One region of the Rothia sp. HMSC065G12 genome, then DNA from elsewhere that is predicted to be linked to it. Evidence: riboswitches for the same ligand, from Rfam matches in the RefSeq annotation. Region 1 holds a riboswitch; each other region holds the start of a gene.
The links. A riboswitch is a leader RNA that binds a small molecule or an ion and turns the genes downstream of it on or off. The one in region 1 is predicted to bind S-adenosylmethionine.
Positions count from the first base shown of each region.

Region 2: it holds a riboswitch for S-adenosylmethionine, as region 1 does, so the genes downstream of both, HMPREF2804_RS04210 (bifunctional o-acetylhomoserine/o-acetylserine sulfhydrylase) here and HMPREF2804_RS03395 (nuclease PIN) in region 1, are expected to answer to the same signal.
Region 3: it holds a riboswitch for S-adenosylmethionine, as region 1 does, so the genes downstream of both, HMPREF2804_RS09525 (methylenetetrahydrofolate reductase) here and HMPREF2804_RS03395 (nuclease PIN) in region 1, are expected to answer to the same signal.

Region 1 is NZ_KV804813.1:82,253-86,649, forward strand. Features, by position in the region: gene HMPREF2804_RS03380 (hypothetical protein) at 1-166, opposite strand, end outside; gene HMPREF2804_RS03385 (hypothetical protein) at 190-516, opposite strand; gene HMPREF2804_RS03390 (hypothetical protein) at 539-865, opposite strand; SAM riboswitch class IV at 1,130-1,258, shown strand; gene HMPREF2804_RS03395 (nuclease PIN) at 1,237-1,515, shown strand; gene HMPREF2804_RS03400 (PIN domain-containing protein) at 1,520-1,954, shown strand; gene HMPREF2804_RS03405 (cell division protein PerM) at 2,246-4,321, shown strand.
Region 2 is NZ_KV804813.1:272,656-277,052, forward strand. Features, by position in the region: gene HMPREF2804_RS04190 (ABC transporter) at 1-135, opposite strand, end outside; gene HMPREF2804_RS04195 (ABC transporter permease) at 145-915, opposite strand; gene HMPREF2804_RS11280 (hypothetical protein) at 912-1,262, opposite strand; gene HMPREF2804_RS11285 (ABC transporter ATP-binding protein) at 1,295-1,915, opposite strand; SAM riboswitch class IV at 2,496-2,609, shown strand; gene HMPREF2804_RS04210 (bifunctional o-acetylhomoserine/o-acetylserine sulfhydrylase) at 2,719-4,065, shown strand; gene HMPREF2804_RS04215 (homoserine O-acetyltransferase MetX) at 4,163-4,397, shown strand, end outside.
Region 3 is NZ_KV804818.1:125,148-129,544, reverse strand. Features, by position in the region: gene metE (5-methyltetrahydropteroyltriglutamate--homocysteine S-methyltransferase) at 1-1,007, opposite strand, end outside; gene HMPREF2804_RS09525 (methylenetetrahydrofolate reductase) at 1,050-1,961, opposite strand; SAM riboswitch class I at 2,039-2,147, opposite strand; gene HMPREF2804_RS09520 (aldo/keto reductase) at 2,637-3,638, shown strand; gene HMPREF2804_RS09515 (sugar porter family MFS transporter) at 3,758-4,397, shown strand, end outside.

The DNA.
Region 1 (4,397 bases):
GGGTAGCGGCTGCCTGTGTGAGAGGACTCGACCCCTTGGGCTGGACGCCCCTCCACTCGAAGGCATGGTACTCAACGACTGATCCCCCGCCGGCTAGGATGAACAATCCAATACCGAGAATGAGGAGTAGTGCAGCTATTGCCCCGACCATACGTGCAGTTTTCATGCTTTCCCCTTGAGTAACTGACTTTATGGATTCATCTGGTCCCGTTCTTTTGCCAAGGGTGTTTTATTCTGCTCAACATGCTTATTTTGTGCCTTGCGTGCCTTCTTGGTCGCCGTTGTGAAGAGCAGAATAAAGGTGATAATGCCGGTGAGGAAACCAATGCCTAGGAACCATAGGCTCAGATTATTAGTCGCCATGACGAGCGGACTTGCTCCTGCGGGATCGACACCCCTCCACTCGAAGGCGTGGTATTCCACGAGTGAACCCCAGCCGGCTAGGATGAGCAATCCAAACCCGATAACCAGAAGTACTGCGGCTACTGCTCCAACTATGTAGATAGCTTTTTTCATGAGCGCTCCTTAGATACTGGCTCTATAAATCGATCTGGTTCTGACCTTCTTCCAAGAGGTTTTGAACCTGTACAGGATGCTTTTTGTGCGTCTTGCGGGAGTTCCTGACCGCCGTGGTGAAGAACGGAATCAAGGCGATAAAGCCAGTAAGAAAGCCGGTGCCTAAGAACCAGTAGCTGAGGTTGCCGGTTGCTCGCGTTAGGGGACTTGCTCCTTTATGCTGTACACCCCTCCATTCGAGGGCATGATACTCCACGAGTGAGCCCCAGCCTGCCAGGATGAACAAGCCAAACCCAATGATCAGAAAAATTGCGGCCACTATCCCCATGATCTGTACAGTCTTTTTCACAGTTATCACTCTTTCTTTCCGGAAGCGTAAAGCAGGCGTGACATGGTGATATATCAGAGGCAAGATAAATTTCTGTACATTACCCAGTGTGCCGTGATTCTTCTCGAATGTGTAGACCTGCTCTGAAGACCCAAAACTTCACACTACGCCGCCATGAGGCGGCTATATACAGGTATGCATTCATAATCGCGTTATGTAAATCACAAGAGTTTGACGGGTTCGCACGTTTACAGATTCCTGAAAGCTGTTGTAACCTGGATTCAGCTTCAAGAGTTTCGACTGATAAGCTCCGACTATGGTCGAACGCCAACCCCATGTTCACGGGTGGCTCGGATGACGAAGCGGTTTGTATTCGCCGCCTCAGGTGGCACTTGGTACAGGCAAGAGCAACGCGAAAGGAACGCGCATTCGGCGCATGGTTGTCAATGTACAACAGCTCTTCATCTCCAGCATCCCCCCTTACTCCTGCACGCTCTTATCAGGAAAATCTGCGTGCCGCATCTGTGCCCGCACGCGGCGGTTACCAGGCAGTAAGTATTCAGGACTACGCACGTATTTCTTCTAAGCGCGACGAATTCCTCAATTTTCTGCTTCTTCCCAACCCCGAGGGTATTCCTGCCGTCGAATATGCCGGTCTGCGCGTAGCATAGGGGTATGAGCGCCTCAGGACTGCTTCTCGACTCGGATGTTCTCGCCGAGATTCGTAAAGCTACACCAGATTCCAAAGTTGTTGCCTTTCTGCGCCGCCGCGCCTATAAACACCTCTACATTTCGGTATTGAGTGTAGGCGAGCTCAAAGGACTCTACCCCTACCCAGAGACCGACCGTTGGATTGCCGAACTTCTCGACAGATTCGCCGACCACATCATCAACGTGGATGCCCGCGTAAGCCTCGAATGGGCGGGACGCAGCGCCCCGCGCGGCATCCACAGTCACGGACGTAAAGATGCCGAGCCCCTGCCCACCGCCGCCCTCGAAGGTCTGATGGCGGCGAGCGCCCAAGCTCACGACCTCGAAATTGTTTCTTCAAAGGCTGAGGTGTACCGGTCCTGGGGCGTGCCCGCGGTGAATCCGTGGATTGAAGACTAAATCTTCCGCACAGTATTTTCACCGTAAGCGCCGGGGAAGTACCTGCGTGTTCGAGAAAGCCGTGAGAAATGCTCGGCACAGTTAGCTGTACGCGCTGCCGCATCGGTGAGAGCGCATCAGTAACGTTCGTGTAACCCCTATGTTCACGGTGAGCGGTTAACGAAGGTTAGCCGCCATTTAACCGGAACTATTTCCCCGAAAGCCCAGCAGGCTCACACGCGCTGACAGGTTTCATGGCATGATGGAAGAACGATGAAAAGTAGCTCTTCTACATCCCGGTATTCTGCCCCTATGCCACTCTGGCTGCAGGGCATCGTTGAATTAGTTTTTACCGCCGCGCTTTCTTTCGGGCTTGTGCTCGTTCTGCTCATGGCGGTGTGGTTTACCAACGGTTTTAACCGCATGGATTTTCCCGCACTCGCAACTCTTGCCTCCCACCTGTGGCTGCTCATGCACGGTGTGCCGCTGAATATTCCGAATGCTTTCGGCATTATTCTGCCGCACGGCATGCTCACACTGGTACCCATGGGGCTGAGCATTATTCCGGTGCTCTTATGCTTTAGGTCTGGGCGAAAACTGGCGCGCGCATCCTATGAGGGGGAATTCTTCAAGCCCGTACTATTAGGGTGCGCTGCCTACGGTATTTTTGCTGCCGTCGCCTTTGCGTGGGCGAGTACCGAACGGCATCTGCTGGGTATTGTTGGTGCGGCGTTGATTCCGCAGATAGTGGTGCTGGTCGGGTTGATCTGGGGCGGCTACTATGAATCGCGTTCGCTCGCCCGTATGGTGGGCGTGAACACCGCCGAACAGATTTCGCAGATGAGCCAGTACTCGCGATGGGCGAGCTCCTATGTGTGGTCGATTGTGCGTGCCTCCATGGTGGCGATTTTCTCGCTCATTATGGGCGGTGCTCTGGTGCTGGTGGTTGCCATGATGATGCGTTGGTCGCAAATCGCAACAATTTACCAGGAACTTCACGCCGGGCCGGTGGGGGCGCTCGCCGTGACCCTGCTGCAGCTTGGTTACCTTCCGAACTTGGTGATCTACGCGATGTCGTGGACTACCGGCGCCGGGTTTGCGTTCGGCGTGGATACACATGTGGGTTGGTCGCAGACGACGATGGGCGATCTTCCGCTCTTTCCGGTGCTGGGTGCTATCCCTGAGAGCCTGGGCTGGATAGGGTATGCGGGTCTGGCGGTTTCGCTGGGCGCCGGAGCCGTTGCCGGTTGGTGGTTCTTGCGTGAAGGTGAAGACCACGTGGAGGAGTGGATCACCATGAAGGTACGTTACCGGGTGATTGCGCTGCCGCTTTCTTCGCTCGTGTTGGGTTCGCTGGTGGGTGTGCTCTGCGGCGTGTGGGCTTATATTTTGGGTTGGATTTCCAGCGGATCGTTGGGTGTGGGGCGTTTTACCGAGGTAGGCGCATCGCCCGCAGCTTTCGCCGTGGCGACCGCAATAACCCTGGGTGCGGGTACCGCGTTGGGTAACCTGCTGTGCCATGTGCTTCTTCCCGACAGCAGTCGTGAGCTGCCGCGTTTTGCCGATGAACGTCCCAATCTGGGCAGTCGCATGAGCGAGATGCTGCAGCAGCGTCGCGCGGCGCGGGCAGAGCGTGAACAGCTCAGGAACGATGAGCAGGAACGCGAGGCACAAGAACGTGAAGAGCAGGCGCGTGAGCGGGCTCAGCAGCGGCGCGAACGAGTCAAACAGGTGCACGCCCGCCGTGCAGAACTCAATAAATTTGCTGAGCAAGAAGAAGCACAGCGAGCGCATAGTTTAGGTATCAAAACGGAGCAAGAATCCTTGCGTGAGGATAGTTCTGCCGAAGCTGCAGACTCGAAGGATGCGGCATCTGACGAACAAACCATCGAGCTGTCGGGAGCGGATGAACCCACCGTGGAACTTGATACCTCTGAGAAATCCGGTGGGGGTACCGAGGACGCGCCGCGCACGGTCAAGCCCGGTAAGCGTGAGAAAGCCCCGGGGAAGCCGGTCTTTAACCGCGTTCCGCGCCCCGAAACCTCGGGTAATGGCGGTGATACTAAGGTCGAGCGGGAAACACGAGAGCAGAGCGCTCGTACAGGGGAGTCTGGGCCGCAGAAAGCCCCTTCGTCAGTGGAGTTTCACGAGTCCGGGTATAAACGTTTTGGTGTGCCGCGCCCGGTTGCCGCATCGCCCGCATCCGATCAGGAGAATACGGAAGGTTCGGCGCAGTCTCACGAGACTACCGTTCAGGAGAAGCGTCAGCTCACGCCCACTCAGGCGATGGCTGTTATCTTCGGAGCCTCTGAGCCGACCAAGGACGAATCTTCGGAGGAAGGGCCCTCCACGGGGCAGGATTCCTCGCATAAGAAGAGGAAGAAATAACTTTCGCGCCCTATATGGTGATATATCGGGAACACCTAGAGGGCTGGGAGCACAGCGGAATATAGCAATTGTGCCG
Region 2 (4,397 bases), 190 kb from region 1:
GAACAGCACGCTCATCCCCGGTACGATCACGAGGGTGCTGAGTGCCGTACCAACTGTGGCGAAGGTGATGGATGAAGACCACCCAACCTTGGCGGTACTGTTCAGACGATAGAGAAAGTTCGTTCGTTTAAACATCGCAGCCTCCTAGATTGCACCCAGAGTGCCATGTACCGTTGCCGCGCGTAGTGCTCGCCTACCCAATAGATATGCCGCGAGCATCCAGAGGGCTGTGACCGCACAGGTTTGCAGTACAACGCCCAGAAAGTCACCGAATGAGTTCATAGGCATCTGCCCAAGCAGAACCTTCACGGGTGCCTGAATCGGAATCAGCGTGCCGAGCCCATCAAGCCATGCAGGCGCGGAACTCTCGGTAAAAAGCACCCCGGAAGCCACGAAAACCGGCACAAGCAGCAGCTCCTCATAGGCGATAGCGTTCGGGGTCGCCACAAAGAACCCTGCAATCACGAAGGTCACCGCCAGACACGAGATCCACAGCAGCGAAAGACCCACCAGATAGCGTGCACCCACCTGAGTAAAGTCTGTAAAATCTACCGAGAAGGTGCACAGCGCCCAGAAAACCCAGGCCAATGGCAGGGCGGCAAGCCCAAAAATGGAGGCAGTTGAGACCACCGCTGCGAGCGCCCGCAGCGGGTTCACGGCACCATTGAGCAGATACACGAACGTTCCCCGGTAGCGCTCAAAGTTGAGGATTCCGGCACTAACAATGCACATGTTCCAGGTGCCGATAATACCTGCGCGAGTCCAGGCGGGGGTTGCATCAACTGGCCAGGCACCGGCGGCGAGCGCCTGCAGGGCCGTCGCCCCAAAGGTACTCAGCAGCAGTAATTGTAGGAAGTAGGGAACTGTGAGGAATTGGCGCAGAGAAAAAGACATCAAGCGAAGTTGCCGGTTCATCGTTTCAGTCCTTCCGCCATGGCCAGGTATGCCTCTTCGAGAGTGGCTGGGCGAGTATACAGTGGTGTGAGCATCTGAACCTCACGCTCAGCGAGAATACGGGTCAGCAGAGCCTCTGCGTGTTCGGTACTGAAGGGGTGCGGCTTTTCCGAAACAGAACGTTCATTCCAGTACACGGTGATCTCCCACTCGCTGCCGCGCGGGGTCAGCAACACTGTTCCCGCATCGCCCAAAGACCGAGCAAGTTCTTGAAGCACCGGCCCGGCATTCGCATCCACACGCCCCACGGTGGTAACGGAGATCCCGGCGTGCGCGGTAATATCCGCCACTGTGCCCGAAACCGCCATGCGACCGGCACCGATGACCGTGACCCGATGCGCTAACTCCTCAATCTCGCCCCCAGCAGATGGCTCGTGAGTAAAATGGCGGTGCCGTCATCAGCGAGGGCGCGAATTAGCTGGCGTATTGTCAGCGAAATATCTGGGTCAAGCCCATTCGTCGGCTCATCCAAAAGCAGCAGTTTTGGCTCGCCCAGCAGTGCCCGCGCGATGTGCAGACGTTGTTTCATACCGCGGGAAAACTCTTGTACCTTCTTCGCGGCGACATCTGCAAGATCGACCCGTTCCAAAGCGCTCGCCACCTGGGTACGGCGTTTGCGCGCGCTAACTCCGGCAAGGTCGGCGAAGAAGAGAAGATTATCGCGGGCGGATGCTCGCGGATAGAACCCGGTATCCCCGCCGAGTACAAGCCCTAGGGATGCGCGCGCACGCTGGGGGTGTGCAAGCGCATCCACCCCGTCGATGCGAACGGTACCGCTTGTGGGAGTCAGCAGTGTTGCGCACATCTGTACAACCGTTGTTTTCCCCGCTCCATTGGGACCGAGCAGAGCATGAATTTCGCCGGAACTTATGCTGAGTGAAACATTATCGACAGCGGTGAAAGCGCGTTCACCCTTGCCAAAGGTGCGGCATAGCTGTGCCGCGTCAAGAATTGTAGACATTGTGATAAAACCTTGCGGTGCTTAGTCACCCGAAGCCGCTTGAGCATGGTGTTCGCACGCCTGCAATACGTGGGACGGGTGAGATGAATAGTCGTGAGAGAGGCACTTCTTAGTGCCTGAATAATCCCAAGTCACCGGCTGCAGGTGCGGAAGGTATAACAATAAAACCCTCAGAACTTTGGTGTCCCAAGCGCTCACTATGCGCTTCTGAAATGTATCGAACCAAAGCAGGGTTATTTCTAAAATTTTTAGAGCCCACCATCTGGGCGGGCATTCCGCGAGCCGGTGCGACTTTAGCGGGAGGTCATACCTCATCACTCCTAGATTCAAGGTTTCCATCAGTGTAGCATGGCTCACGATTGCCTACACTGATGGTAATTTAGCGACGGCTAACGGCAGATCACATGGCTTTAGCGGTTCGGGTACAACATAGGCACGGTCACAAGCGCATAAGTATTGGTGTTTCTCCCAAACAATAGGCTGTCGCGAAAACAGTTCATAAAACGTCATCTTTGCAACAATGCGCCGAAAACACGCATCCCGCTTGACCATGTGCGCTTCCTATGAAACTCTAGATGCAGGTCATGAGAGCCAGTGATAAGCCCCAGCTAGCTGGCCGGCAACCCTCCTCCGCGGTGGGGTGCCCTGGGTGAGGACCAGGCGTTGAACACAAAGTACAACGCAAGCGCGGGACCGATGTGCCCGATTCTGGTACATCGTTTTTTCGTTTGCAGAGAAGAAAACCTAAGAACTCTGTACCGAAATCGGCATGCGGCCCCCTGAACTATCACAAGGAGCTTCGCATGAGCAACACTACAGTCCCGACTCCCGCCAACCCCGCCGGTTGGAAATTTGAAACCCGCCAGATTCACGCGGGGCAGGCACCGGATGCTGCAACGGGAGCTCGGGCGTTACCTATCTACCAGACCACCTCGTTCGTTTTCGAGAACGCAGAACAGGCCGCTAACCGTTTTGCTCTAGCTGAGCTTGGGCCTATCTATACCCGTCTGAACAACCCCACCCAAGAGGTTATCGAAAACCGCATCGCATCCCTTGAAGGGGGAGTAGGGGCGCTTTTGCTGGCCTCAGGCCAAGCAGCTATTACCTATGCGATTCTCAACATTGCGGGTGCGGGCGACCATATCGTGGCTTCCCCATCAATTTATGGGGGAACCTACAACCTACTTAAATACACGCTTGCCGACCTCGGCGTTGAAACTACGTTTGTTGAAAACCCGGACGACCTGCAGCAATGGCGCGATGCGGTTCGCCCCAACACGAAACTCTTCTACGGAGAAACCGTACCTAACCCCCGGAACGATGTGCTCGACATCGAGCCTATCGCCCAGATCGCCCACGACAATGGCGTTCCCCTAATCGTCGATAACACGGTTCCCACCCCATACCTTGTGCGCCCCATCGAATTTGGTGCGGATGTTGTAATCCATTCCGCCACAAAATATCTGGGTGGGCACGGCACCTCAATCGGCGGCGTTATCGTGGACTCCGGGAATTTCGACTACGGAGCCAATCCCGAAAAGTTCCCCAAGTTCAACGAACCTGCCCCCGGTTACCACGGTCTAGTTTATGCCCGTGACTTGGGCAAAGACTCCGCTTTTGGTGCGAACCTTTCCTATATTCTCAAGGCGCGGGTTTCGCTTCTGCGCGACACCGGGGCGGCGATCTCTCCAACCAACGCCTTCAACATTGGTATCGGTCTGGAGACTCTTTCCCTGCGCATCGAACGCCATATCGAGAACGCGACCAAGGTCGCAAACTGGTTGGAGGAGCATCCGCTGGTCGATCAGGTGATCTGGGCCGGTCTGCCTTCCTCGCCCTGGTACGAGCGATCCCAGAAGTACCTGCCGAAGGGACCGGGTGCCGTTGTGGGATTCACCCTCAAAGACGCCGACCTGGAACAGACTCGCACCTTTGTGGATGCTCTGCAGCTGCACTCCAATGTAGCGAATATCGGCGATGTGCGTTCGCTTGTTATTCACCCTGCATCCACCACCCACTCGCAGCTTTCCGAGGAAGAGCTAGAGGCAATCGGTGTGAGCAAAAACTTTGTGCGCCTCTCTGTAGGTATCGAAAATATTGACGACATTATCGCAGATCTTGAATTGGGTTTTGCGACTCTGAACGCCTAACCTGCACCGCCGCGACCGGGCTGCACAGTAAGTGCCCGGTCGCGGTATCGGTTTCTCGCCTGCCATTACCAAAACTACCGGTTACCCAGGAGAAAACATGACGGAAAATACCGTACACGCCACCTATCTGTCGCAGCTGCAGTATCCCAGCGCTCAGGGGTACCTGCGGCAGATGGCGATCGGTGATTTCACCCTCGAAAACGGTACCGTGCTTCCACAGGTGAACATTGGCTACGAGACGTGGGGGACTCTTAACGAAGCTGGGGACAACGCGATTCTTATTCTGCACGCCCTCACCGGTGACACCCATGTTTCGCGCGGGATTCCCACAT
Region 3 (4,397 bases), on a different contig from region 1:
GAGGATGCAACTGCCACCGCACCGCCGTTAATGTTCTGGAGCGCGTGCAAGAGTGCTCGCAGGTCGGCACGCCAAATATTGCGCCCGTTAATGGCACCCGCCACCAGGGTTACGCCGGAGTCTTTGAAGGCGGTCAGCGCCTCGGCATCGTAGAGGGTGGAAACCAGGTCGAGATGCAGCGCCTCAATACCGGTGTCTAACAGCGCGGGCAGGTTCTCGCGCAGGTTGCCGTAGGGGCTTGTCACCAGGATTGCGGGGCGGTTCGTTTCGGCTGTCAACGCGGTGTAAGTTTTACGCGCCAATTCGGCGATTTTGGCGTTGGGAATGTCGCGGTCCACGGTCAGGCCGGGTTCGTCGAGCTGCACCCACTGCACGCCGCGTGCCGCCAGCTCGGCGAGCACCTGCCGGTAGGCTTTCACGAAATCGTCCAGGCGATCCAGCGGTGTGAACCCTTCGGGCGAATCCTGCTCGGCTTTCGCCCCGAGAAGCAGAGTGAGCGGGCCGACCAGCTGCGGGCGCACCGTCACCCCGTGCTCCTTGGCGACTTCAAGCTGCTCGTCAATAGCCTCAAGATTCAGCTTGATCTCGGTATCCGGACCGATCTCGGGCACCAAGTAGTGGTAGTTCGTATCGAACCATTTCGTCATCTCCAGCGGAGGCAGCGTCTCGGTGCCGCGTGCTAGCGCAAAGTATCCGGGCAGATCGAGCAGGCCGCGCGCATCCTTGGCGTCGGCAAGACGCTTGGGCACGAGGGTGAAAAGACGCACGGCATCGAGCACCTGATCGTAGTACGAGAAAGTCGCCGGAATAGACGAATCGGTGGCGCTAAGACCGCGCTCGATCACACGGTCATAGTAGGTGCGCTGCACATCTGCGGCCGCCTGGCGCAGTTCATCCTGCGTGATTTTGCCTTTCCAGAACGCTTCCTGTGCCTTCTTCAGCTCGCGGAAACGGCCCACGCGGGGGTAACCAACGATGGTTGCTGCGGGGAATGGGGTGCGGGTCATCCTAGTTCCTTACTGTGGGAGGGTGTCAAATAAAAGGGGAGTTTAGAGGTATTGAAGATCGCTCAGGGGGAGTTTGAAACGGTTCGAGTAGCGCGGAACGTCGAGTTCTTCGAGTACGTCCAGCACAGCCTCATGCTCGTTAAATGTGAAGAAATGCAGGCCGGGGGCGCCAGCATCAAGCACCTTGCGACATTGGTCGAGTGCATGTTCCACGCCGATGCGGTGCAGCTCGCGCGGATCGCTCGCGGTTTCCAGGCGATGCGCCAGCTCGCGCGGCACTTCAAGCCCGGCAAGCTCGCACAGCTTCGTTAGCCGAGTCAGCGAGGTAACGGGCATAATGCCGGGAATAATGGGCATCTCCACCCCGGCAAGGCGCGCAGCATCCACCAGCCCCGAATAGCGCTCGGTCTCAAAGAAAACCTGGGTGATGGCGAAATCCGCCCCGGCACGCTGTTTTGAAAGCAGAATCTCAATATCTTGAAGAAGCGAGGAAGATTCGGGGTGCTTATGCGGGTACGCCGCAACCCCAATCGACACCTTCCCCGCAGCAAGATGCGCGAAATCCTCACGTTCCACCCTGCGAATCAGCTCCACCAGGTAGCGGGCAAAAGGCAGCTCAAGCGGGCGCGTGTCTTCGGGCGGAATATCGCCGCGCAGCGCCAGAAACCCGCGTACTCCAAGCCCCAGAATCAGACGAACCGAGCGTTCCAAATCGGCCACGGAATGCCCCACGCAGATTAGATGCGCCAGCGGGTTCAGCGAGGTTTCATGCACCAGGTGATCGAGCAGAGCCAACGTCTTTTGGCGGCGTTGAGCATCGCCCGAATAGGTGACGGAAACGTAATCCGGGTTGGTTTGCTCAAGCTCGGTGATGGTTTTGAGCAAGGAATCGCAGCTTGCGTGCGACCGTGGTGGATACAGCTCGTAAGAAAGAGCCGGGTGAACTGTCGTCATTTTCATTCCTCCGTGTTCACCCGATAGAAGCGTGCCCGAAGGTACGCCGAATCTTAGCAAGACGCGAAGGGAATTCACTTCTATCGGTTCTGGCGGGAGCACCTTGTCCGTCCACCCAATGGGTGGAGGCTGGCGAGGTTGCTGCGACGTCTAAGAGCCAGATCTCTCGGTCGCTCTGGATAGATAACGTTCTTATTTTAGGCAGGATGCGCGGTGCCAGCAAGAATATGTCGGCACATGTCGTCGAGCGGTCATAACCGCTTAATATTGTGGGATGCGGCGAAACAATACGTCATACGGGCTCGCGGAGGTGCGGGTCAGTGCGTTGAATCCACCACCTGATTTAGCCGCAAGTTCAGCCGCGAGCAGATAATATTTCGACGAGCAGATAGCGGAATGTTATCTGCTCGCGAAGAGTACAGAGGAGGTGACGCGGCGGCGAGAGGGAGAAGGCATTCTACAAGGAAAAATCGGGTATTGTTCTGAGAAAACATGTCGTGTAAACTATGTGTAAGAGTCCCCCGACCGCCTCTACCCGTGAGTCTGCAGGTTCACAGGATATGCGCATATGTCGGGGCCCTTCTTTATCTGCTTCCGGTCTTACTCTAGGGAGTTGCAGAGCGCCGTGAACGTCATGTTGCGACCACATACTGTCAAACACGGTAGAGTAAATGTATGGAACGCATCGAATCTCCCGCATATGCACGCCTGGGTAACTCCGGGCTGGTCGTGCCCTCCGTCGGAATCGGCTGCAACAATCTGGGACGCCCCGGCACCCCCACTCAAACTCAGGAAGGCACCAACGCCGTGATCGCCGCCGCAGTCGAGGCGGGCATCGGCTTCTTCGATATTGCCGACCTGTACGGTGCCGAACCCGGGTTGTCAGAAACCATGTTCGGTACCGCGATGCGCGAACTCAATCTCAACCGCGATGACCTGATTATCGTCACCAAATTCGGGCTTCCCACCGGTACCCTCAACGGCAACGACTGGGATGCGCGCGGCTCACGCCGATACATCATGCGTGCCGTCGAAGGTTCACTGCGCCGCCTGGGAACCGAGTACATTGACCTGTATTTCTACCACAGCCCCGACCCGAACACCCCGCTGGAAGAAACCCTATCTGCTCTAGATACGCTCGTGACCAGCGGAAAGGTTCGTTACCTGGGGCACTCCAACTTTGCGGGGTGGCAGCTTGCCCACGCCGAGCATCTCGCCCGCACACTCGGCACTGAGCGGTTTATCGCCGCCGAAAACCACTACAACCTGCTGGATCGCCGCGCCGAACTTGAAATTCTTCCCGCCGCCCGCCACTTCGGGCTGGGGGTGCTCCCGTATTTCCCGCTTGCCAACGGGCTTTTGACCGGAAAATACCGCCGTGACAGCATCCCGGCAGGGTCGCGCCTGTCGCATTCCAAAGCGCAGGTACTCGCGCAAGCCGACTGGGAACAACTCGATGCCTACCGCGAATTCTGTGCCGACTTAGGGGTCTCAGAGGTTCAAGCATCCATCTCTTGGCTTAAACAGCAGAACCCCGTCGCCAGTGTGATCGCCGGGGCAACCACCCCCGAACAAGTACACGCAAACGCGCAGGCCGCAAGTGTGCGTTTCAACGATGACGAACTGGTGCGGCTCAACGAGATTTTCCCAGCGCCTGAAAGCATCGCGCTTTTCTAACAATCTCCTTCGCCACTGCAAATATAGCCAAATGGGAATATAACTAATCGGGAATATACCCAAGCCAGCAAGCGTTTAAAACTGTGCGGTCTCTCAATCTGTGCCGTACAAGACCCCTCATGAAAGACAAAAATACCCGCATGAGCATCACCACCGAGCCGCCAAACCGCGCCAGTGCACTACCCCCACTCGGGCAGGGCGCACATACACGCCGCCTGGGCGTTATCGCGCTGGTGGCAACCTTCGGCGGGCTCCTCTTCGGGTACGACACCGGCGTTATCAACGGTGCCCTCGACCCCATGAGCCGCGAACTCGGTATGGACAACACCATTCAAGGCTGGGTTACGGGTTCCCTCGCCTTCGCTGCCGCCCTCGGAGCCATGATCACCGGGCGTATCTCAGATGCCATCGGACGACGCAAAACCATCATCGGACTCTCAGTCCTCTTCATCGCGGGCGCGCTCACATGCGTCTTCACCCCCAGCATTGCTGTACTGTTGATGGGCCGCACGATGCTCGGGCTCGCTGTGGGAGGCGCATCCGCAGTCGTACCCGTATTCCTCGCCGAACTTGCACCCTACGAAATTCGCGGCTCACTCTCCGGGCGTAACGAACTCATGGTCGTCGGAGGGCAGCTAGCCGCATTCATCGTGAATGCCATCATCGGCAACCTCTGGGGCGAACACGATAGCGTATGGCGGTGGATGTTCGCCGTCTGCGCCCTGCCTGCGCTCGCGCTTTTCATCGGTATGCTGCGCA